2 linked regions of the Prochlorococcus marinus XMU1402 genome follow. The protein of the gene in region 1 binds, or shares a complex with, the protein of each later gene. Links are inferred from orthologs where the notes say so. Each region holds a gene or a part of one and is shown on either strand. Other genes may lie near its edges.

What was found.
Region 2: the proteins of uvrB (region 1) and HA141_RS01590 are in contact, whole or in part, in a crystal structure (PDB 7EGT), measured with the Thermus thermophilus proteins. The link is inferred for Prochlorococcus marinus XMU1402 from one-to-one orthologs. Residues at the interface, in WP_096411307.1 of Thermus thermophilus: Glu23, Leu25, Arg26, Asp27, Gly28, Glu29, Arg30, Phe31, Arg55, Glu326, Asp327, Phe328, Glu379, Ser382, Gln383, His398, Gly400, Arg401; in WP_096412145.1 of Thermus thermophilus: His654, Arg656, Phe657, Gln666, Asp668, Glu669, Lys680, Arg681, Leu682, Ser683, Lys685, Tyr686, Ala687.

What each region holds. Positions count from the first base shown.
Region 1 is NZ_JAAORD010000002.1:553,836-561,949, forward strand. What follows is about bases 1,975-4,903. They hold uvrB (excinuclease ABC subunit UvrB), read right to left. Parts: upstream 4,495-4,903; coding sequence 2,455-4,494; downstream 1,975-2,454. Other genes in these bases: HA141_RS09275 (aspartate kinase), read left to right, coding at 1,975-2,447; HA141_RS09285 (DUF561 domain-containing protein), read right to left, coding at 4,524-4,903. In the rest of the region: holA (DNA polymerase III subunit delta), read left to right, coding at 1-663; more of HA141_RS09275, read left to right, coding at 687-1,974; more of HA141_RS09285, read right to left, coding at 4,904-5,300; tRNA lysidine(34) synthetase TilS, read left to right, coding at 5,386-6,396; HA141_RS09295 (ribonuclease J), read right to left, coding at 6,393-8,114. UniProt on the Escherichia coli protein: The UvrABC repair system catalyzes the recognition and processing of DNA lesions. A damage recognition complex composed of 2 UvrA and 2 UvrB subunits scans DNA for abnormalities.
Region 2 is NZ_JAAORD010000001.1:288,672-305,446, forward strand. What follows is about bases 3,380-6,437. They hold HA141_RS01590 (UvrD-helicase domain-containing protein), read right to left. Parts: upstream 6,084-6,437; coding sequence 3,675-6,083; downstream 3,380-3,674. Other genes in these bases: HA141_RS01585 (CCA tRNA nucleotidyltransferase), read right to left, coding at 3,380-3,669; HA141_RS01595 (hypothetical protein), read right to left, coding at 6,106-6,312. Also shown: mtnP (S-methyl-5'-thioadenosine phosphorylase), read right to left, coding at 1-239; selenide, water dikinase SelD, read left to right, coding at 250-2,421; more of HA141_RS01585, read right to left, coding at 2,422-3,379; HA141_RS01600 (R-phycoerythrin subunit beta), read left to right, coding at 6,491-7,003; HA141_RS01605 (phycobiliprotein lyase), read right to left, coding at 6,987-7,538; HA141_RS01610 (hypothetical protein), read right to left, coding at 7,513-7,692; HA141_RS01615 (TVP38/TMEM64 family protein), read right to left, coding at 7,813-8,448; HA141_RS01620 (hypothetical protein), read left to right, coding at 8,597-9,016; HA141_RS01630 (FGGY-family carbohydrate kinase), read right to left, coding at 9,270-10,499; metK (methionine adenosyltransferase), read right to left, coding at 10,511-11,752; HA141_RS01640 (S1 RNA-binding domain-containing protein), read right to left, coding at 11,885-12,955; transcriptional regulator NrdR, read right to left, coding at 13,065-13,544; HA141_RS01650 (photosystem II reaction center protein T), read right to left, coding at 13,644-13,742; psbB (photosystem II chlorophyll-binding protein CP47), read right to left, coding at 13,766-15,289; HA141_RS01660 (2Fe-2S iron-sulfur cluster-binding protein), read left to right, coding at 15,512-15,874; photosystem II reaction center protein PsbM, read left to right, coding at 15,977-16,129; prmC (peptide chain release factor N(5)-glutamine methyltransferase), read left to right, coding at 16,140-16,775. UniProt on the Escherichia coli protein: A helicase with DNA-dependent ATPase activity. Unwinds DNA duplexes with 3'-5' polarity. Translocates on single-stranded DNA with 3'-5' polarity. Initiates unwinding more efficiently from a nicked substrate than double-stranded DNA.

The sequences.
Region 1 (8,114 bases):
TTTCTGCAAAAACTTATTAAAAATAATTTAGCCAAAGAAAAATCATTCTCTTTACCAGAAATTTGGGACTATGAAGGACAAAAAAGATTTTTAGAAGATTCAGCAAATGCAATAAATATCAGACTTGATAAAAAAGCAGCCGAATTAATTATTGATTATGTTGGAAATGATAGCTTTAAATTAAAAAATGAATTAGCTAAAGCAAAAATATACCTTTCCTCAATAGCAAGTTATTCGAATTCCCAACTTTTTCTAAAAAGTAATGATGTAAAAAAAATATTTAGTGATCATCAATCCAACGTTTTCAAAATCATTGATCTTCTCTTGCAAAAAAATATGAATGAAAGCCTTCTTGAAATAAATTATTACTTACAGAAAGGAGAACCTCCTTTAAGACTAAATGCAGGTTTAATTAGTCAAATAAGAATTCATACCATCATAAAATTAGCAGTTAATTCAGGAAACGATAATGCAGAAAAGATTTGTAATCTTGCAGGCATTTCTAATCCAAAAAGAATTTTCTTTATCCGAAAAAAAGTAAAAAATATATCGCAAGAATATTTAATTAATTTACTTAGTAACCTATTAGATATTGAATCATCACTAAAACAAGGTAATAATCCTGTAAATGTTTTTACCGAGAATTTAATTAATTTAAGTTAACGAATTTACATTATTATTTAAATATGGCTTTACTAATAAAAAAATTTGGCGGTACCTCTGTCGGTGATATTAAAAAAATTCAAAATATTGCAAGTAATATTTGTCAAAGTAAAGAAGCAGGAAATGAAATTGTCGTAGTTGTCTCTGCAATGGGGAAAACCACAGATGACTTAAATTGTTTAGCTGAATCAATAAGTAAAAATCCTAATCGAAGAGAATTGGATATGCTTCTCTCAACAGGAGAGCAAGTAACTATAGCTCTTCTCTCAATGGCATTAAACGAATACGGTATACCTGCAATTTCAATGACCGGGAGTCAGGTAGGAATTATTACTGAATCAATACATGGGAAAGCAAGAATTCTAGATATTAAAACAGAAAGAATCCAAAACTATATAAATCAAGGTTTTGTAGTGGTAGTAGCTGGATTTCAAGGAACAACATTAAGCCACACTGGATCAATGGAAATTACAACTTTGGGTAGAGGTGGTTCAGATACATCCGCAGTAGCTTTATCCACAGCTTTAGGAGCTGAGACTTGCGAAATTTATACAGACGTTCCAGGGGTTCTTACTACTGATCCAAGAATTGTTCCTAATGCAAAACTTTTAGATAAAATTAGCTGCGAGGAAATGCTTGAACTTGCAAGCGTAGGTGCCTCAGTTCTACATCCAAGAGCAGTAGAAATTGCTCGCAATTATGGAATTAAATTATGCGTCAAATCAAGCCAAAGTGACTCAAGTGGGACTTTCCTCGAAAGTCAAATCCAACCTCTCCCACTCAAAAGAGGAAGCTTAGAATTGACAAAAACAGTCAATAGTCTTGAAGTATTAGAAAATCAAGCAGTATTCAGTCTCTCAAATATTCCTGATAGACCCGGGATTGCTGCACAAATTTTTGAAAAACTATCTGAAGCAAGTATTAATGTAGATTTAATCATACAAGCGACAAATGACGGAAATAATAACGATATTACATTTACTGTTAATGAATTAGAAGTTAAAAAAACTGCAGAACAATGTGAACTTATAACTAGTCAATTGGGAGGAGAATACAATCTAAAAAGAAACATGACCAAATTGAGTATTCAAGGAGCAGGCATTATGGGCAGACCAAGTGTTTCAGCTGATCTATTTGATACTTTATCTCATGCGAATATAAATGTCAGGTTAATAGCTACTAGTGAAATTAAAGTCAGCTGCGTAATTGAAATTAATAATATTCCAAAAGCTATTAGATTTGTTGCTGAGAAATTTAAGTTATCAGATACACAAATATTTGTTAATCCAATCAACGCAAAACAAGATCAACCTGAAGTAAGGGGCATTGCATTAGATAAAAATCAAGTTCAAGTAAGTTTTCGAAAACTGCCTGATCGTCCTGGTGTAGCCGCATCGATATGTTTAGCATTAGCTGAAAATAATTTAATTTTTGATACGATTGTCCAGTCTGAAAGAATTTCCTCTTTAAAAACTAAGGATATTAGTCTCACAATGAATAAGCAAGATAGAGAAAAAGCGAACTTAGTTTTTGAGGCCTTAACAAAGAAATTACCCGGCTCCTACATCGAAGATGGCCCTGCGATAGCAAAAGTAAGTACTGTAGGAGCAGGAATGGCATTTAAAGTTGGCACGGCTGGAAAAATATTTAGAGCTCTCGCTGACCAAAATATCAATATTGAAATGATTGCCACTAGTGAAATTAGGACTTCATGTATTGTCTTAGAAAAAGATTGTGACAAAGCTGTTAATGCGATTCATAATCATTTCAAATTAGAGAAATAAATTCTTTTTAGTTGTTTCTTGCTAATTTTTGTCTTAACTTTTTGATTCGGTCCCTCAAATTTGCCGCCTCTTCAAAATTTAACTCTTTTGCAGCATCTTTCATTTTAATTTCTAACTTTTCTATTAAGTCAGGCAATTCTTCTAGCAAACATTGATTATCGCTGGAATTGAGAATTGCGTCAGTTTTATTATTAACTATATTTATTAGATCTTTAGATAAACCACCGGCATCTAATTTTCTGGAAAGTTCTAGAAAAGATAATATTGAATTTTCTATTTTTTTACCTGCGGGTTTTGGAGTAATACCATTGACTTTGTTATATTTTTTTTGAATAGTTCTTCTTCTTTCAGTCTCAGATATTGCTCTTTTCATTGAATCTGTGAAGTTATCTGCATAAAGCAAGGCAACACCTTCAACATGCCTTGCAGCTCTTCCTATTGTTTGAATCAATGACCTTTCTGCCCTCAAAAAACCTTCTTTATCAGCATCTAAAATGGCGACTAAAGATACTTCAGGAAGATCTAATCCCTCTCTTAATAAATTAACTCCTACCAAAACATCATATTCGCCCACTCTAAGGTCTTGAATAATTTCAATTCTTTCAATTGAATGAATTTCGGAATGCAAATATCTAACTCTTACTTTATTTTCAGATAAAAAATCAGTTAGATCCTCAGCCATTCTCTTAGTAAGCGTTGTCACTAGCACTCTTTGATTCTTTTCAGCTCTAATTCTTATTTCAGATAACAAATCTTCTATTTGGCCCTCACTAGGTCTTACATCAATTACGGGATCTAATACCCCAGTCGGTCTTATAACTTGCTCAATAAATTCACCATCACATTGATCTAATTCCCATTGACCAGGAGTTGCACTGATAAATAATGTCTGTTTTGATTTATCCCAAAACTCTTCACATTTTAAAGGTCTATTATCTGCAGCACTGGGCAATCTAAAACCATGATCTATTAAAACTTTTTTTCTAGATTGATCACCGTTGTACATCGCATGAAGTTGAGGACATGTTACATGACTCTCATCAACTACCAACAACCAATCTTTGGGAAAGTAATCTATTAAGCATTCTGGCGGTGAACCTTCCTCCCTACCTGATAAATGACGAGCATAATTCTCAACTCCATTACAATAACCTACCTCTTTAAGCATTTCTAAATCATATTTTGTGCGTTGTTCTAGACGTTGAGCTTCTAATAATTTTCCTTCGTAAGTAAATTTATCTAGTTGAGTTTTTAATTCACTTTTAATTGCACTTATTGCACTCTCAAGTCTTTCTTTTGGAGTCACAAAATGCTTCGCTGGGTAAACGCTAATTTTTTCCAAACTTTCAAGTATTTCTCCAGTAGTAGGATCAACATATCTAATAGCCTCGACATCATCACCAAATAATTCGATTCTTATTAGTCTATCTTCATAAGCTGGACCGATTTCTAAAACATCACCTTTAATTCTGAATCTACCCCTAGTAATTTCAATATCATTTCTAGTATATTGATTTTCAACAAGAGACCTCAAAGAAGAACGTAGATTTATTGATTTTCCAACTTCAAATTTAACTGCAGCCTTCAAATACTCACTTGGTATACCAAGACCATAAATACAACTTATTGAAGCTACAACAATTACATCTTTTCTCTCAAATAATGAGCGTGTTGCAGAATGCCGGAGCATATCTATTTCTTCATTAATTGAAGCAGTTTTCGCTATGTAAGTATCACTTACAGGAACATAAGCTTCAGGTTGATAATAATCATAGTAAGAAATAAAGTACTCAACAGCATTTTTTGGAAAAAACTCCCTTAATTCATTACATAGTTGTGCAGCTAAAGTTTTGTTATGAGCTAATACAAGAGCTGGTCTTCCTGTTTGTTGAATTACATTCGCAATAGTAAATGTTTTACCAGTTCCAGTAGCCCCTAATAGAGTCTGAAACTCTTTACCACTATTTACACCTTTAACTAATTTTTTAATAGCTTCTGGTTGATCTCCATTTGGTTCATAAGGGGCTTGAAGCTTATAGTTGTTCATCAAGCAAGTAGCTAAAAGATATTAATATACTAGGAAATTTTTTCTCCAATTATTGAATTTTTCAAAGATTCTTTTAAGCCCCTAACAACAGCAATCATTGATATTAAATCATCTAATTTATTAACTACAGATCCAACACCAACTGCTGAGGCTCCAGAGGATATTGCTAGTGGACAAGTTATTTGGCTTAAGCCAGAGGCACTCATGATTGGTATATCTAGAGACTGTTTCTTAAATTCTTGATGAATAGCATAGGTAGCTGCAAGAGTTGGTACTGATTTTTCAAAAAAGCCCTGAATTCCTGGAGAGTATGGAGTAGAGCTGGTGCCACCTTCTGTTTGAATAATATCAACACCCTCTTCAACTAGCTTTACAGCAAGATCAACTTGTTTATGGATAGGCATAGTATGAGGAACAGTTACTGATAAGGGAACATTAGGCAATAAATCTCTCGTCTGTTTTGTAATGTTTAAAACTTTTTTATCTGAAAAATTAATGCCTTTTTTATAAAAAGTATCGTAATTTCCTATCTCAATTAGTGAGGCACCTGCTTTTACAGAATCTAGAAAAGATTGAGGCTCCACTGAACTAACACATACGGGTATTACTGAATTCTTAAGTACTAAATCAACAAGTTCAGGTTTACAAGCAATATCGACAAGATCTGCGCCTCCTAATGAAGCAGCCTCAACAATTATTTTCACAGATTGAACATCGAAATTATTCAATCCTGAAATAACTTTGAGTAAAGATTTGTTTTTTAACTCCTCTTTAATTTTTTGTGGCAAAAGATTAATCAGACTCATTTACTTAATGAATTTATTACCCGATTGTGACATTGTTTTAGTAAAACAGTGCATTTTTTAAAGAATATTATCTGAGCAACACACAATGTCTGATAAAAAATTAACTCAGAAAAATTGGTCATCATGGCATCATCAGCTTCATAAGGAGATTCTTACCAAAAAAATATTAATTCCCAAAGGATCAAATATTTTAATAAGTGTTTCCGGCGGGCAAGACTCAATGGCCTTATTGACCCTAATTAATGATCTAAAAAAACTTCATAATTGGTCTATTAGTGTTTGGCATGGTGATCATCAGTGGCACACAAAATCTTCAATATATGCTCTTGAATTAAAAAGTTATTGCGAAGATAAAAATATTTCATTCTATGTTGATCAAGCAAATAAAGAAAATATTTCTTCAGAAGAAAAAGCACGAGAATGGAGATATAAAAAATTATGTGAAAGAGCCAAAACTTTATTTAACAAGAACCAGCAAAAAAATAATATTTATTTGTTAACTGGTCACACGAGTAGTGATAACGCAGAAACATTTATCCTCAATTTATCTAGAGGAAGCAATTTTGCCGGTCTAAGTAATATTGAAAGCAAAAGATTACTAGAAAATCAAATTTTTTTAATAAGGCCAATATTAATTTTCAGTAGAGAAGATACAAAACAATTTTGCAATAATATGAAAATCCCAGTCTGGGAAGATCCTACAAATTCAGATCTTAAATTAAAAAGAAATTTAGTAAGAAAAAAAATTATTCCTTCCTTAGAGGTTATGTATCCTGGCTGTTCTGAAAGAATAAATATTTTTTCCCAAAAAATAAGCAACTACAATAATGAACGTAATGATCTAAGTGAACTAGCATACCTATATTGTAAGAATTCAAAAGGTATCAATAGGAATCTCTTAAATAGTATGTGTATTGAAGCGAGGTGCACAATCTTAAATAGATTTTTAAAAGAAATATCTACGAAGCAATGTAGTTCTAAAAATCTGACAAAATTAGCAACTTCAATTTATCAAAAAAATAAAGGTCAAATTAGCTTGCAAGAGTTTTTAAAAATTGTTTGGGATAAAAACTATATAAATTTTAAAGAAAGTTAAGATGTTAAAGCAGATCTTCTTCTTCTTGTTCTACCTTCAAATGAATCTTCTGTAGCAGTCTCAGTTGATGGATTTTGTGAAACTTTTGATTTTTTTTGATTATTTTGCGAGTTATTTGAACTATTGGGATGATGATTATTTGATTTCCTATTGAAATTATTATTATTTCTATTTCTATTGGAAAAATTTTGCTCTTCGGTAATCTTTGGAATATAAGCACGGGTTCCACTTGGTGCAGGTTGAACTAAACACAAAATCAGTGGTTCAACTTGTAATTCTCTCCTCATCCTTCTCGATAAACCATTTTCAATTTCTCTTTGTACACCAATCCAATCTACTTCAAAATTATTCGGCCCAGTTTGCCTAGATAATTGTTTCCATCTATTCTCTAAAACCCAGCTTATTTCTCGTTCTGTCCACATAGACATTTTTCTTGGCTCTGCAGTAGTAACAACTCCTCTTAAATTAACTCTGGGAGGCGCAACCATCTTCCCATCTGTACTAATAGGAGCTAAAACAGTTACTACGCCATCGCCAGCTAATTGCTGCCTTTCCTTTAATACACGAGCATCTACTATCCCATTTCGTGAGTTATCAAGAAGTTCAACACCAGCTTTTACAGGATCACCTTTTTGAATAGAATGAGGTGTTAGTTCAACTACATCTCCATTTTCAATAATTAAAATATTGTCCTTTGGAACCCCCATAGTTTGTGCACTCTTACCATGAGAAACAAGCATTCTATGTTCTCCATGAACAGGAACAAAAAACTTAGGTTTAGCAAGTGCCAACATTAACTTTTGATCTTCTTGAAAACCATGACCAGAAACATGAATATTCTCACCCTTTCCATAAACAACCTTTGCTCCGAGTTTCATTAATCTATCTATTGTATTAACAACAGAAATAGTATTTCCAGGAATTGGGCTAGCTGAAAATATCACAGTATCAGTAGTCTTAAGACGAACATGCTGATGTTCACCACGAGATATTCTGCTTAACGCTGCCAGAGGTTCCCCTTGACTTCCAGTCATTAATAATAAAGTCTCTCTATCTGGTAAATCTCTAATTTGTTTTATAGGAACAAACAAATCATCTGGGCATTTCATATAACCAATATCTCTAGCTTTAGCAATAACATTAATCATCGATCTACCTAACAAACCGACCTTTCTTCCATGTTTCATGGCCAACTCTAAGATCATTGTCACTCTATGAACAGAACTAGCAAAAGTGGTAAGGATAACTCTTTCTTTTGCCTCAGCAATATGTTTTTCTAAAGAGGGATAGATAGTTTTCTCAGAAGGACAAAAACCTGGAACTTCGGCATTAGTAGAATCACTGAACATGCATAAAACACCCTTCTCTCCATAATGCACCATTCTTTCAATATCAAATTGCTCTCCATCTACTGGCATGTGATCAAACTTAAAATCCCCCGTGAAAATAATTGTGCCAACAGGTGTTGTAACTGCTAAAGAAAAACTATCGCAAATAGAATGGGTATTTCGGATAAATTCAACAGAAAAATGTTGTCCAACTTTTACAACATCTCTTGGATTTACTGTCTGTATAGTTGTTCTATCAGATACCCCTGCTTCCTCCATTTTTCCTCTGAGCATTGACATTGCCAGTCTTGGACCATAAATAATCGGAATATTAAAATGCTTTAGATGATGAGAAATACCTCCAATATGATCTTCATGACCATGAGTGAC
Region 2 (16,775 bases), on another replicon or contig:
ATATTAGCTTTGTAAGGGATTTCAGAAGGATTTAATTTATGTGTTCTGCCATGTCTAGGAATGAATGCTATCTCTAGATTTCCAAGATTATATACTCTTATTGAATCAGAGGGTTTACCATAGGGAGTATTGATTTCTATTTCTCTTAAGTAATCTATTTGATCCATTGAATAAAATCCACTCCCTCCAATTACTCCTAGTTTTGATTTTTCAATTGGTAATAAATGTTCTTTATTCATTGTGATGTAAATGACTTTTAATCATCTAGTACTAATTGGAGGAGGACACACAAATGTTCTTTTAATGAGGAAATGGTTAATGTGTCCTAAATTAATGCCAGAAATTCCTGTTTCAATTATATCTAGAGATTCTCATTTGGTTTATTCGGCGATGTTTCCATCGGTCATTTCAAAATCAATTCATTTAGAAGAGAGTTTAATTGATATAAAAACTTTAGCAAAAAATGTAAAAGTATCTTTTATAGAAGAAGAAGTAAAGGATATTGATTTCAATTTAAAGAAAATTGTTTTAAGTAATAGACCTTCAGTTAATTATTCGAAGTTGGTTCTTAATTATGGAAGTCAAACAATAATTCCAAAAGAATTTGAGCCCCTAGTTAAAAATCGAAATGCTTTTTCAATTAAACCTTTTTTAAAGGCTTATGACATAATACAGAAAGAGGACATTTTTGATTCATTTAATGAACTTCCATTTGTAATCGTTGGGAGTGGCCTTGCTGCAATAGAAGTATCATATGCTTTGAGAAAAAGATGGAAATATAGATCTTTAAAACTATTATGTGATTCAAGAAAAATTAATTATAAAATTCTAAAAAGTTTGCGTAATTTTAATATTGATTTAGTTGAAAAACTTAATTTCGATTATGGCAAAATTCTTTTATCTACAGGAAATACATCTCCTTTATGGGCACAAAAAAAATTATTAGATTCGGATTCTCATGGCAGAATAATTACAAATCGGAACTTGCAGTTGAAAAGTATATCTGGAATCTTTGCTGTGGGTGATTGCGCAGTTATAGAATCAGCAAAAAGACCAGCATCGGGAGTTTTTGCAGTAAAAGTTGTAAATACATTAGTCCAAAATTTAAAAAAGGATATGGAAGGGGGATCATTAAAAAAGTGGTTTCCCCAAAAGATCGGAATGCAAATAGTTAATGTATTTCCAAGTCATAATCCAAAGGCTTTTGCTATTTATCGCAATTTTGTTTTTGGCCCTTCTTTTCTTTTCTGGATTTTAAAACATAAAATTGATCTGAAATTTATTAACAAGTTCAGATCAAAAAGGCTTATTATGAATAGTAGTGGAAAAAATATTACATTAAATGATTGTAGAGGATGTGCAGCTAAAATTCCTCAGTTTGTACTGAATAAATCCTTAATAAATTCTAATTTAGATTCTTTTGCTGCATCCCCTGAAGACTCAGTTGAGATTTATCAAAATGGTCAAGAAATTATTCTGCAAAGTGTAGATGGATTTCCTTCTTTGGTAAGTGATCCTTGGCTCAATGCAAAAATTACTACTTTGCATGCTTGCTCAGATTTGTGGGCATGCGGGGCAAAACTGTCATCTGCGCAGGCTTTGATATCATTACCAAATGTTGAAAGAGAATTTCAGAGTTACCTCTTTTCTCAATCTCTTCAAGGGATTAAATCAACAGTTGAGGATCATGGAGGTGAATTACTTGGAGGCCATACTTTCGAGGCAAGAAGTTTGGCAACTAAACCTTTTTCATTAGGAATAGATATTTCTTTAACTGTTCAGGGGATCCTGAAAAATGGAGCAAAACCATGGCTTAAATCTGGAATGAATGATGGAGATATTCTTATGATGTCTAGACCTCTCGGAGTTGGGATATACTTTGCCGGTCAAATGCAAAATATTAATATGTTCGGTAGTTCTTCTCAAATCATTAATAATTTAGTTAAGAGTCAGCAATATTTGATTGATGAAATTTATTTTTTTCAAAATCAATTTAGAGAATCCTTAGTCAATGCTGCTACTGACATCACTGGATATGGATTTATTGGACATCTTAAAGAGATGGTTGAATCCTCTAATTTATATAGGGAAAGAAATAATCTTGAGCCCGTAAAAGTTTTATTAGATTTATTAGCATTTAAAGCTTATCCAGGGGTATTTGATTTAATAAGAAAAAATATTAAAAGTACTTTCTTTGAATCTAATAAAGAAATTTTTGACAAAATTTATAAAGGAAATCAACAAAAAAGAATAATTAATTTTATAAACGAAAATTCATTAGATAAAGAGACTTTGAACGAGAGAATATCATTATTATTAGATCCCCAAACATGTGGCCCTTTATTGATTAGTTGCAGTCGTAAATATGAAAATATTCTTAAAGATAAATGGTATAAGGTTGGAGAAGTTGTGAAAATGTAATCAATTTCTCTTCAAGTTGTCAATTTCCAAATATCTTAATCTTTTGATTTCCTTTCCCATTTCCTTCCCTTGCTCCCACCCTTCTTTTTTTAATGTTTCTCCATCTTTTTTTGATTTTATGAATTTGTAAATAAATAACCACTTAAACAAGTTACGCCAGTATGGAACCCCATCACAAATTAATAATTTAATTGTCTCGTCATTAAGGTTTCTGCTTTCAATAAATTCTGTCCAACTTGATGGAGAAAAATGCATCAATTTTTCTTGGTTGGTTTTTAATATCTTTTTTATGTTTAAATAATCTTCTAATATTTTTTTTTCACCATGATTTATCAAAAATCTTTGGCATCCTTTCTCTAAATCTTCTGCATCTTTTAATAAGTAAAGTATGTAATTCCCATTCAACTTCTTGATCCAGCTTAGTCCTCTTAAAAACCTTTTATCGACTTTAATATTTTTATTTAAGATTGAGATAATTTTCCATTTATTAATTATCAAAATTACATTATTCAAATTATCGTGTTTGCATATTTCAGCTAGTTCCATCCTTGTTCGTATACTGAGTGCAGGAGGGTAAATTATTTTCTGATGAGTTTCTGAACTTTTCCATGGCCATTGTCTAACTGTTTCTTGAGATTGTTTGAGTGAATTTTTTGAAATATTGAAATCTAACCTTGAAGCATATTTTGCACATCTAATTAATCTACTTGGATCATCTGAAATACTATTACTATGAAGTAAGTTCAATTTTTTACTTTTTATATCAGAAATTCCTCCATAAAGATCATAGATTTTCCTCGTCGAGACCTCGAAGGCTATTGAATTTATAGTAAAATCTCTCCTCTTAAGATCCTCCTCAATAGTACTTTTAGTTACTTTGGGATTTAACCCTGGAGCAGGGTAAATTTCTTTTCTTGCAGAAGCAATATCAATTTTATAGTCATTAATATTTATTTCTACAGTGTTGTATAAATTAAATTCCTTTATTAAACATAAATCTACATTTACTATATTTTTTTTTATAAATTTTGCCAAAGCAATGGAGGAGCCCTCAATAACAAGATCAATATCTACAGGCTTAGAAAAAGGTTTTTTATGGAATTTACTAATTAATAAATCTCTTAAATAACCGCCAACAAAAGCTACTTTAGTATTTTTATTGGATTCTATGTATTTAGTAATTAGGTTATATAGATTAAATGGAGTTTTGATTAATTCCCTTTGGATGTAATCAGATATATCGTTCATGAGTTTTAACTTACATAACGAATTGGCGCTAATCTGGGATCTAGAATTTTACTTCCTTTATCACCAAATTTTACTGCTAAAGATATTTTTTCCCCACTCCCAAATATATGTATGATTTCGCCTTTCCCAAATTTTGAGTGAATTAGCTTATCTCCAACAATCCAGCTTTTCCCTTTACTAGGCCCTGAATATAATTTCCTTACTGCATTTATTGGTTTGTTAACAAATTCATTTGGATTGTTTCGATCAACTCTTGTTAAACGATCAAGATGCCAATCTCTTCTAATTGAAGCACCACCAGTTTGTGGTAATTCGCCATCCATTAAATCTTCAGGTATTTCTGAGAGAAATATTGAAGGAATTGTTGCTTCACGCATTCCACCCCATAATCTTCTTTCTCTGGCATGACTTAAGAAAACTCTTTCTTTAGCTCTTGTAATTCCTACGTAACATAATCTTCTTTCCTCTTCAAGAAGTGAGGGAGTATCTATTGATCTATGGCTAGGGAAGAGACCTTGTTCTAGCCCAGTAATAAAAACATTTTGAAATTCTAAACCTTTACTATTGTGCAGAGTCATAAGAGTTACAGAGTTGGGATTATTTTTCTGCGTATCATTATCAGTTGTTAAGGCTGCTGTAGAAAGAAATCCCTCTACATCCCCACTTTCTGTCTCTTCTTCATATTGAGTGGCGGCATTAATTAGTTCTTGTAAGTTATTTCTTCTATCTTCAGATTCTTCAGTCCCACTTGATAGCAAGTCACTTAAATAACCACTTTTTTCTAATATTAATTGTAGTAGTTGAGCAGGGCCTGAATTTTCTAGGTAACACAGTAGATCATTCATAACTTTAGTAAATTTATTAATTCCTTTTGATGATCGACCTATTGTTTCTTCAAGACTTTGCTTATCATTAAGAACCTCCCATAATGGAATATTTAACCTGTTAGATAGTTCATTAAGTTTTTGAATAGTAGTCTTACCAATCCCTCTTCTAGGAACATTTATGATACGTAAAAGACTAACGTTATCTGAAGAATTAACTAGAACTTTCAGATATGCTATTGCATCTTTAATTTCCCTTCTATCATAAAAACGCAATCCTCCGAAAATTGTATAAGGAATGCGCCACCTTACAAGAGATTCTTCTAATACTCTTGACTGAGCTCTAGTTCGATATAAAATTGCAAAATTTTTCCAAATTGGTTTCTGATTATTATTGTTTAGCAATTTAATTTTATTGGTAATTGCTTCTGCCTCGGAAATTTCATCATCACAGCTGAGTAACTTCAAAAGCTCCCCCTTTTCTTTAGTAGCCTTTAAAACTTTGTCAATTCTTTCAGAGTTGTTTTCAATTAGTGAGTTTGCAGCATCAAGGATATTAGATGATGACCTATAATTTTCTTCTAATTTAATTAGAGATGATTTAGTATTGTCATAAAGTGAATTTTTAAAATCCTCTTGAAAACCAATTAGAATCCTAAAGTCAGCTGCTCTGAAACTATAAATGCTTTGATCAGCATCTCCTACTACAAAAATTGACCTATCTTCCCAACTAAAGAATTTTTTTGGTTCAGTATTTCCAGCAGTTATTAATTTTATAAGTTCATATTGTGTTCTATTTGTATCTTGATATTCGTCAACTAAAATATGTTTGAATCTTTTGTGCCAGTAATCTCTGACTATGTCATTTTGCCTCAATAAGAAAACAGGCAAAAGTAGAAGATCATCAAAGTCTAAAGAATTATTTTTTGAAAGAGAAATCCTATATCTCTTATAGGCTTCTGCAACTGTTTTATCAAAATTATTATCTGCTTTTGCTAAAAGATCATTCGAATTTAAGCATTGATTTTTAGCATTACTTATTAATCTTTTAATCTTTTTAGGATCATATCTTTTAGGGTCAAGATTCATATCTTGACTGATAATTTCTTTTACTAATGTTTGAGAATCTGTTTCGTCGTAAATTGAAAATTGTCTTGTCCATTTTAGGCCTTCTGGATCAGTATATTTTTCAATATCGTATCTCAGAAGTCTTGAAAATAAAGAATGGAAAGTACCGATCCAAAGGTCTTGAAGCCTCTCTTGGTGAACGTTTGTTCTTAATTGATTTTGATCAATTTCTTTGAGAGTTGTCCAAGGCTGACCAAATTGATTAAAAGCTAATTCTTGGGCTAGAAGAACCTCTAATCTTGCTTTCATTTCTTTAGCAGCTTTGTTAGTAAAAGTTACTGCGAGAATGTTATAGGGATCTATAGAGTTATTTTCAATAAGATTTGCAATTCTGTGCGTAAGAGCCTTAGTTTTTCCGCTTCCTGCGCCTGCTACAACTAATAGTGGCCCATAGACATGTTTTACAGCTTGAAGTTGCTCATTGTTTAAGGACTTAAAAAGGAAATTGTTGGTTTGAGACACTTTTGGAAGGGTTTTTCAAAAATCAGACTTTATTACGAGTTTCAGATTCCATTTCTAGGTCTTCTAACGCTTTTTTTAAGTTTATAAGTTCGTTATTGTTATTAATTATTTCTTCAAATTTATTTTGAGGCATCCTTAATTTCGTACTTCTGTCAAGAATTTCTTTTTCCAATCTCTTTTTATATGAGAAAATAAGTTTCTTTGATAATTTTAAATCTTGTTGATCCAAAACTTTACTAAATCGTATTTTTATATTAGCGGAAAAAAGTTTTTTATTTGAATTATTTTAACTATCACTTTGGAATGAAGTTATTAATTAAGAAGCGTTGCGTTAATTTTGAAATTGTATTGTTTTTACTAGCTTTGTACTATTCTAAGATTCGAACTTTAATTTTTTAAATTTAATAATGTCAGTTTTAAAGAATAACCAACTATTTTCCGCTGATAAGAAATTAAATGATTTAAGCAATATAAAAGAATTTATTAATAGTGCAAACTCAAGACTAGATGCAATAAGCTCAATTACCAATAATTCACATGCAATTGCAGCAGACGCTGTAACAGCAATGATTTGCGAAAATCAAGATTCAGTTAATTCAAAAATATCTTTAAACACAACTAATAAGATGTCCGTTTGTTTAAGAGATGGAGAAATAATCCTAAGGATTGTTGCTTATCTTTTAATTTCTAATGACGAATCCGTTTTAGAAAAAAATTGTTTGAAGGATCTTAAAAATACTTATCTTGCCCTTGGGGTACCTTTAAGAAATGCAAGAAGGGTTTTTGAATTAATGCGAGATGCAACCATCTCTGATCTAAATTCTACAGTTAATAATATGCAGGGAAACAAAGGCTTCCTTCCTGATTTAATTTCTGAAACAGAGTTTCAATTTGAAAGGATAATTAATCTTTTAAACTAGATAAATTTCTTATTTCAGAAGTGTGGGAAGTCTGTATTACTGAGTCATTTTCTAGATTTCTAATAGTAGAGAATCTAGATCTTATGTGAGTGGACAAAAATGAAATTCTTTCTTCAGAAACTGTTGATTTGTAAAAAGTTTTAATGTGCAAATTATTTTGTTCATCAACGAAATAATTGGATGATGAAATAAAAGATTCAGTATAACCTTTATTTCGTAAAACAATTCCTGAATTTTCATCGTTGGGTAAAAATATCAAAATTGTTTCATCTCCCTCACTTATATCATCGTCTTCCCAATCACTAGTAGATTGCCATTTTATAGAAATAGCTATGCTCTTTAGGTTTAAAATTAATTTGTAATTTTTAAAAATATCAGTAACTTTTTTATTTTTAGTGTTGATATGTTTTATGTAAATCTTACTAGTTGAGTTTTCAAATTCTTGAAAAGCTAAAGTATGAGTGCTTCTTATGGATTTCCACTCTCCTATACTTTTATCTATAAATTGATTAATTGTTGTTAGATTCTTCGTCAAGTTTATCTTCTGCGGAATGATTTTCTGCTTTTTGAATCATTCTTACCATTGAATCCACCATTAATCTCTTTGCAGAAGTTACTTTTAATCCAGAAGGAGTGGTTGATATTTGTTCTCCAGGGCGATCATATGAAGTTGGTCTAAATGGAGTCATTTAAGAACTTTAAAAAAATTAATCGCCTTCTATTCTTACATGAATTCTTATTCATATAGTTTTTCTTTGCAAAAATGTCATATCTCTCTTCTTTTTAGTACAGAATTTTTAACTTTTTTGTTATTTAGTCATTTTATTTTTTGCTAATCCTGAAAGAGTCGCTAAAGCAAACATTCCCAAAAGAGCAATTCCTAGAAATAATCCTGCTCCTTGGCTAACTCCAGCTCCCACTGCTACAAGTATAGAGTCACTAATTAGAAGACTTATTATTAATGCTGGAGTAAATATTTTCCATCGAGTTCCTCCAATACCAATTGCATAGCTTAGAAAATCAAAAAGGCCAGTCATTAGTAAACCAGTCATAAGAAAGAAATTTTCTTCTAGTTGGTTCTGATTAAAACTTTCAATCTTTTTCATTGCTTTCGGTCCTACTAAATTACGTACAGGAACCCGACCGTAATTTCTTGCAATAAAGAAAGCAGCTTGACAAAAAACGATATCTGAAAAGATTATTGTCACATAACCTTTTTGAAATCCTAGTAATGATCCTGCTAGCAGAGAATAAGCAGAACTTGGAAGAGCAGGTAAAATAATACTTACTCCTCTAAGTATGAATATTCCAAAAGGAGCCCAAATCCCCATACTTTCTATTTTGTTCCTTAGAGGTTCAATCCCATAATTTTGGATTAAATAAATCAATACAACAAATATTGCAATAAAAAAAACTACTGAGAGAAATTTCTGTATTTTATTCATTATTTTTCTAATAAATTTATTGGAAGTGAATTCTTAATTTTAATATTTGATTGTATCTATAATAGAAATACTAATCAATAAAAATTTTTACAAATTTTTAATCTTATATTTCTTCCTAATAAAAGATTTTTGTATTCCATAAGTAGTCATGTTTGATTCTAAGAATAAAGTCAATTCAGTATTTTTTAGAAATATCATTTATTTAGTCCTTTCGATTATAGTTTCCTTTTGTATTTCAATAAAAAAATCAGATGCTTTGCTTCATGAATGGGTTGGAGTTCCTAAAAGTGAATATGGAGAACAGTTATGGGATAGGCAAAGTATTAAAAGGAATAAAGATGGTTCTGTAAGAGTATTGAGTAAATTTATTCCCAAAACAAAAAGTGAAATTACAATTGATATTCTTTATACAATGGATATAAATTGTTTTGAAAAATCGTTCAGAGACGTTGATGTCTCAATAGATGAAGTAAATAGTAATTTCAATAATTTCGCTGATTGGCAAGATCCAAATGGAGATGAACTAATTTTGGGTGTGATAGGTCAAGTCTGCAGAGTCGAAAACTAAAAAATTTAAATTTCTTGGAATAAAATAAAAATTAAGTTTCTTGATTTCTGGAAAATATAAAAACTCTTTATAGAAAAGGTTTTAAAAGTGCCAGGACCCAGATTTGAACTGGGGACACGGCGATTTTCAGTCGCCTGCTCTACCAACTGAGCTATCCCGGCTCCAACCTATATACTCTAAATTAAGATGTGTAGTTTGTGAAACCCTTTTAATTAAAAATTTTATATCTTCATCAAATATCCCCAAAAAACTTCTATTTTGAGTTAACCGCTAACAAAGCAGTACCAAATGAAGTAGTTTTTTTACATGAAACTATTGGTATATTGATAATTTTTTCTCTTATTTTTCTCCACTGAGGGTTTTTTGAACCTCCTCCAATAGTAATAATTTTCTTTGGAAGAGAACCTGTTAGTTCGCCTAGCTTTTCCCATCCTTTCAATTCGATCCTAGCTAGCCCCTCAAATAATGCATGTAAATAAAGTGAGTCGCTTATTGGCCTTGGACCAAGTATCGGCTCTAAATTAGAATTATTGATAGGAAATCTCTCTCCCTTACTATTAAGAGGTAAAAGATTTATAGAAGTGTTTTTCGATGGATTTATTTGTCGACTGAGCTCTTTTAATTCTACATCAGAGAAGAACTGAGACAAGATACCGCATCCTGCGTTTGATGCTCCTCCACATATCCAATCGCCGTTTACTCTATGGTTTGTAATTCCTTGTTTTTTTATAGGGTTATCAATAATTTTCTTAACTACAATAGTTGTTCCTAAAACTGTAAGACCATCTTCTTTACCTAAACCTGCAGCTATTACACTTGCATTAGAATCAGTGGTTCCTGAGATTAATATTAATTTCTTATTCAAGTTAAATCTTTCTGCTAAATTAAAATTCACTTTTCCCAAAATTTTCCCACTTTTTACTATTTGAGGTAGGCATTTTTCCCATGAAGTATTGAGATAGCTTTTTGGCCATGATTCTTTTTTTAGATCCCAACCAAGTTTTAAATTATTACCTTCTTCTCCATGAGTCCAATCTTTTAAAAACCAACCAGTGATCCAATCAGATTGATGTCGTAAAAGTATATTTGTCCCATATTTATCTATTAGTTTTAATGCTTTAGCAAGACTACTATATGGACTTCGTAAATGATCTTCTTCAAAAGTTAAAGATTCAAGAAGGACCTTTTGTTCATTACATGCTTGGTAATATGGTATCGCTTTTCCCATCGGCTGCCCTTCGAAATCTAATGCTGTCAAAGTTCCTGAGGTACCAGATATAGCCAATTTACTTAGGTTGCTTTTAACCTCAATAGGTATATTATCTAAGAGTTTTTCACAAGAATTGATCCAAGAATTTGGATCTTTAAAGCTGTATTCATATGAAACTGAATTCGAATATATTAATTCCTTATCAAAATTAACTACAGATATCCTTACACCACTGGTTCCAAAATCTAACCCTCCAAAAAAATTATTAGGCATATAATAAAATTTTACAAAAATTCTTTCGATGCCTCCGCCAATTGGGCTGCTTTTTTTTCTACATTTTCCCAAGGAAGCTCAAGATCTCTTCTGCCAAAATGTCCGTAAGAGGCTGTCTTTCTAAAAAACTTCCCACCCATTTTTCGGGGTAGATTTCTTAAGTTGAATTCTTTTATTATTGCTGCAGGTCGCAAATCAAAGTGCTTATTAATAAGGTCAGTCAAATTAGCTTGAGAAATAATACCAGTATCAAAAGTTTCAACTAGTATGGAAATTGGTTTTGCGACTCCAATGGCGTAACTTAATTGTACTTCAGCCTTTTTTGCTAATTTTGCCTTAACTATACTTTTTGCTACATAACGCGCTGCATAAGCGGCTGATCTATCAACTTTCGTGGGGTCTTTCCCCGAGAATGCACCACCTCCATGCCTTGCATACCCACCGTAAGTATCAACAATGATTTTTCTGCCTGTGAGCCCGGCATCTCCCTGAGGTCCTCCGACGACAAATTTTCCGGTTGGGTTTACTAGGAATTTTGTTTTATGAATGTTTGGTTTTATTTTTAAATCTTCAGTTGCTGGAATTACAACATTCCTCCATAAATCTTCTTTTATTCTTTGACGAATTTCTTCTTCATTCTTAATTCCATCAATTTCAGGATTATGTTGTGTTGAAATTAAGATGGTATTAATTGAGACAGGGACTCCTTTTTCGTAATCTATGCTTACTTGAGTTTTGCCATCAGGGAGTAAATAGTTAATAACGTTTTCATGCCTTACTTTGGCAAGTTGAATAGCTAATCTGTGTGCCAAGCTAATCGGTAGGGGCATCAATTCTGGCGTTTCATCACATGCATAACCAAACATTATTCCTTGGTCTCCAGCTCCAGTGTTGTTTTCCAAATCATCGTTAACATCATCTGCTTCGTTAACCCCTTGTGAAATATCTGGTGATTGCTCATCAAGAGCTACTAAAACAGCACAACTATTTGCGTCAAAGCCACCTGCTTTATAGCCTTCATATCCAATTTCTTTAATAACATTTCTAACAAGTTTTATGTAGTCAACCTTTGCTTTTGAAGTGATTTCTCCAGTAAGTAAGCAAAGACCTGTATTTACTACAGTCTCACATGCAACTCTGCTATCTGGATCTTCCGTCAATAAAGCATCAAGAACAGCGTCACTTATTTGATCGCATATTTTGTCAGGATGGCCTTCAGTTACAGATTCAGAGGTGAAGATGAAATCACTCATTAAAATATATATTTTGAATATTAAATCATATCCTAAATTAGACTATCGCTTCAGATCAATGATTGTAAATTTTAAAAAAAACTTGAATAAATAATCTAGTGATTCCAAATATCACTATTAAAAATATAAAGACTATTCTGTTTCGGTTGAGGCCATAGCTAGTTCTTCATTATCATCAGTTTGTTCAAACAACATTTGTTTGTATTTTGCAGCCATTTCCTCAGCTTTACTAAAAACTTTTTGAGGATCAGTTAGCATATCTCCTGGTTCAGGTTCAAGTGCTTTTGTAGATAATGAAATTCTTCCTCTTTCGGAATCAAGATCAATTATCATCACTTTCATTTGATCACTAACATTTAAAACATTATGAGGTGTCTCGATATGCTCATGACTGATCTCAGAAATGTGCAAAAGACCACTAACGCCTCCAATATCTATAAAGGCTCCATAAGGTTTAATACCTTTAACAGAACCTACAACAACCTCACCCACTTCAAGTCTGTTCATTTTTTTCTCAACCAAAGCTCTTCTATGACTTAGTACTAATCTGTTTCTTTCTTCATCAACTTCAAGAAATTTTAAAGGTAGATATTCACCCTCTAAGTCATCTTTGATTTTCCTCGCACTTATATGAGAGCCTGGGATAAAACCTCTCAGCCCCTCAACTCTTACAAGAGCACCTCCTCTATTTGTTGCAAAAACTTCAGAAAAAATAGTGGCATCTTCTTTTTGCAGTTGCCTAACCCTCTCCCATGCTCTTTGATACTCGATTCTTCTAATGGAGAGGGCCAATTGACCATCTTCATTTTCTTCACTCATTATGAAAAATTCTCTTCTTTCTGAAGGTTGTAATACATCATTCAATCCTTCAACTCTATTTATTGAAACCTCCTGAACAGGCATAAAAGCAGCTGTTTTTGCCCCTATATCTATCATGGCTCCTTTGGTTTCTAAAGCAAAAACAGTACCATTTACTAGATCGCCAGGTTTAAAGTTATAATCATATTTGCCCAAAAGTGATGCAAATTCTTCTTGTGTGAATCCAGCATTATCAAAATCTGCATTTGTTCGGCTAGAGGAAGAATCTGCCGAAGGAATATCTTCCTCATTTGGGGATACTGAATCTTTATCTAATTCAGATGAATTTTTAATTTCTTTATCTTCAGAAAGTTCTTTAATAGTTTTGGAAGAATTTTCGTTCATTTGTTATATCGCAGACTACCTTAGGTAGTTAGAAAGGAATGCTATGAGCCTGCAAACTGATAGCAAAAAACATTTGTGATAAGTATTCTACACTTTAAGATGCTTACTTTTATAAAATTGAAGCTAATTGGTTTTTTGAACTTCCCTTTAGAGATTCAAGAGTAGAAATAAAATCTTTTACCCCATTAAATTTTCTGTAAACTGAAGCATATCTTATATAGGCCACTTCGTTTTCTTTCCTAAGACATTTAAGTATTAATTCTCCAATTTTTGAAGACTTGATATCTTTGTTATTGTCTTGAAGAATTTGTGATTCAATACTATCTACAAAATTAATAATTGCTTCGCTACTGAAGTTGGTCTTTTCGCATGCTCTTGATATGCCAGTAAATAATTTTTGTTTATCAAATAGTTCTGTGCTCCCATCTTTTTTAATAACTGAAACTGGCATTGTTTCAACTCTTTCATAAGTTGTAAATCTAAAGCTGCAATTTAAGCACTCCCTTCTTCTTCGAACACTTTTACCACTATCAGCAGATCTTGATTCCAAAACTCTACTATCCGTGTTTTGACAGGTTGGACACTGCATGTAGTGAAATAAGCATAACTTTAACTCTAATAGTAGATTAAAATTTTAATTATGAAAAGTAAAAAAACCCTCTTGATTAAAGAGGGTTTTTTTTTTAGTTCATTTTCTATCAAATTTAGGGGGATCTCTAAATGCGACAGCAAAGAATAATGTAACAACTGCGAGAGTTAGAATAAGGACGTAGGCAAAAGCTTCCATAAGATTAAGTAATAAAGATTAGTTTAAACCCTTCCTGGGATTCTTCTTGTGGTTTCGTCACCAAGCTTCTTGAATAAACCAAATTCAACTTGGTCACCTATCTCAGCATCAATACCAGCAAAGGAATTTCTGTAAAGAGTTCTTGAAGCATGCCACCAGTGGCCAAACAAGAATAGCAATCCGAAACATAGATGCGCATATGTAAACCAGGCTCTAGGAGAGCTTCGGAATACACCGTCAGATTTGTAGGTTTCTCTATCGAACTTGAATGCTTCTCCAAGTTGAGCTTTTCTAGCTAATCTTTTAACTACTGCAGGATCAGTAAATGTTTGTCCATTTAGATCTCCACCATAAATAGTCGCAGTAATACCAGTTTGTTCGAATGAATACTTTGCTTCTGCTCTTCTAAATGGAATATCGGCTCTTACATTGCCTTCTTTATCTTCTAGTATCACTGGAAAGTTTTCAAAGAAATTAGGTATTCTTCTAACTTCTAATTCGTTACCATCCTTATCTTGAAAAGCAATGTGACCCTGCCAACCAGTTGGTAGACCATCACCATTAACAAGAGCTCCAACCCTGAACAATCCTCCTTTAGCAGGACTATTCCCAACATAATCATAGAAGGCTAATTTCTCTGGTATCGATGCATATGCCTCTTCTTTGGTGGCACCATTATCAATAGCAGCTTGAACCCTTCTATTAATTTCAGTCTTAAAATAACCTGAGTCCCATTGATATCTAGTAGGACCAAATAATTCGACTGGAGTAGTAGCTGAACCGTACCACATTGTGCCTGAGACAACAAAAGAAACAAATAATACAGCTGCTAAAGCACTGGCTAGAACTCCTTCAAGACTTCCAAGTTTTAAGGCTCTATAAAGCCTTTCTCCAGGTCTATTGGTAATGTGGAAGATACCTCCGATGATACCCATAAGCCCAGCTGCAATATGATTTGCTACTATTCCTCCTGGGTTGAAAGGATTAAAACCTTCTACTCCCCAGGAAGGGGCTACAGGCTCAACATGACCGGTTAAACCATAAGGGTCAGAAACCCAAATTCCTACATTTGCACAATGAAATGCTCCAAACCCAAAACAGGTAAGTCCAGCTAGAAGAAGATGAATTCCAAAAATTCTTGGTAGATCAAGAGCAGGCTCTCCTGTTCTTGAATCTTCCCATAAATCTAAATCCCAGTATGTCCAATGCCAAATAGAGGCCAACATTAATAGCCCACTAAAGACAATGTGTGCAGCTGCGACTCCTTCGAAGCTCCAGAATCCAGGGTCAACCCCTGTAGCACCTGTGATATCCCATCCGTTCCAACTACTTGTGATGCCAAGTCTTGCCATAAATGGCATTACGTACATTCCCTGTCTCCACATAGGATTGAGAACAGCATCAGAAGGATCAAAAATGGCTAATTCATAAAGAGCCATAGAACCGGCCCAGCCGGCTAATAATGCAGTATGCATAAGATGCACAGCAAGTAGTCGACCTGGGTCATTAATAACTACTGTGTGAACTCGATACCAAGGCAATCCCATCGGTTAATTTCTAGTAACTATGCTGAATAAACAGCTAAACATCACGATAGTAAGGGTTTTTTAGTCTTTGAGGGATTATTGTAAATAAATTTATTTTCTTGCGAAAATTGGCTAGATCGATTTGTATCACTGTAGTTACACGGAATTTTAGACTAAAAATTGTTAATATTTTGGTCACAATTCTCAAAGTAAAACGCCAAAATAGGAAAAATAACAAAAAAAATGGCAACTATTAGATTTATCCGCGAGGACTTAGAGGTTCAATGCAATCCTGGCGAAAATTTAAGGGAACTAGTAATGAAAGAGAACTTACAGCTTTATGGACTAAAGGGAATTTTAGGAAATTGTGGAGGAGCAGGACAATGTAGTACCTGTTTCATTTCTGTTGAAGGAGGAAGTAAAAATTCATTAAGCCCTCTTACATCAGTCGAAGAAGAAAAACTTAAAAATAGACCTGAGAATTGGCGACTTGCCTGTCAAACATTAATAAAATCCTCAGCAGTAATTTTAACAAAACCACAATCTCCTCCTTCAAATTTGGAAGAACTTAAAAAAATTAGCGAAAATAAAAAATTACCTCGCTAAATTGTTTAAGACTGTTAATCTGTTGATAAAATTTGTTGAATTTTCCACTTTATTTCAAATTATGTGTCTATAGTCTTACTACACGATAGAACTGCCAACTAAATGGAAACAACTAACTTTGGATTCGTAGCTAGTCTTTTATTTGTAGGGGTGCCAACAATATTCCTCATAGGTTTATTTATTTCTACTCAAGATGGCGAAAAATCAAGCTTCTATTCTGAATCTAGTAAAGGTAGGCTTGGCCCAAAGCGTTAATGCTTTATAAATGCTTTGTATTTCTGTAAAAGAATTTTTATTTTGGAAAAAAAAGCAACTCTCTAAAGGAGGAGATAAACAATCATTCGCTCTTTTACTTGATTGTATAGGCGGAATATCCTCTGTTGATCTAAACCTGCTAAATATAAATCCTGAGGGAAACTTATATTTAAAAAAAAACTTAAACTTTTTAGAATCTGTTTGGGAAGAACATTTATTAAATTCTCACCCAATTCAATATCTCTGTGGAATAGTTTTTTGGAGGAATTTAAAACTAAAAGTTACAAATAAAGTTCTTATTCCTAGACCAGAGACCGAATTGATAGTTGATATCGTATTCAAGTTATTTACGAAGAAATCACAAAAAATATTTTTTGCAGAATTAGGAACTGGATCAGGAGCTATAAGCATCGCTTTAGCACTAGAATATCCACTATGGGATGGAGTAGCAACTGATATAGATCAAGATGTACTAAAAGTAGCAACTGAAAATTATATAAAAGCCTCTAGACAATCAAATTTGAAATTTTACTGCGGAAATTGGTGGACCCCACTTGAAAGATTTAAAGGAGAATTAGATCTCGTTATTGCAAACCCGCCATATATTCCTAAAAATACTTATGAAGAATTACCCAAAGAGGTTAAA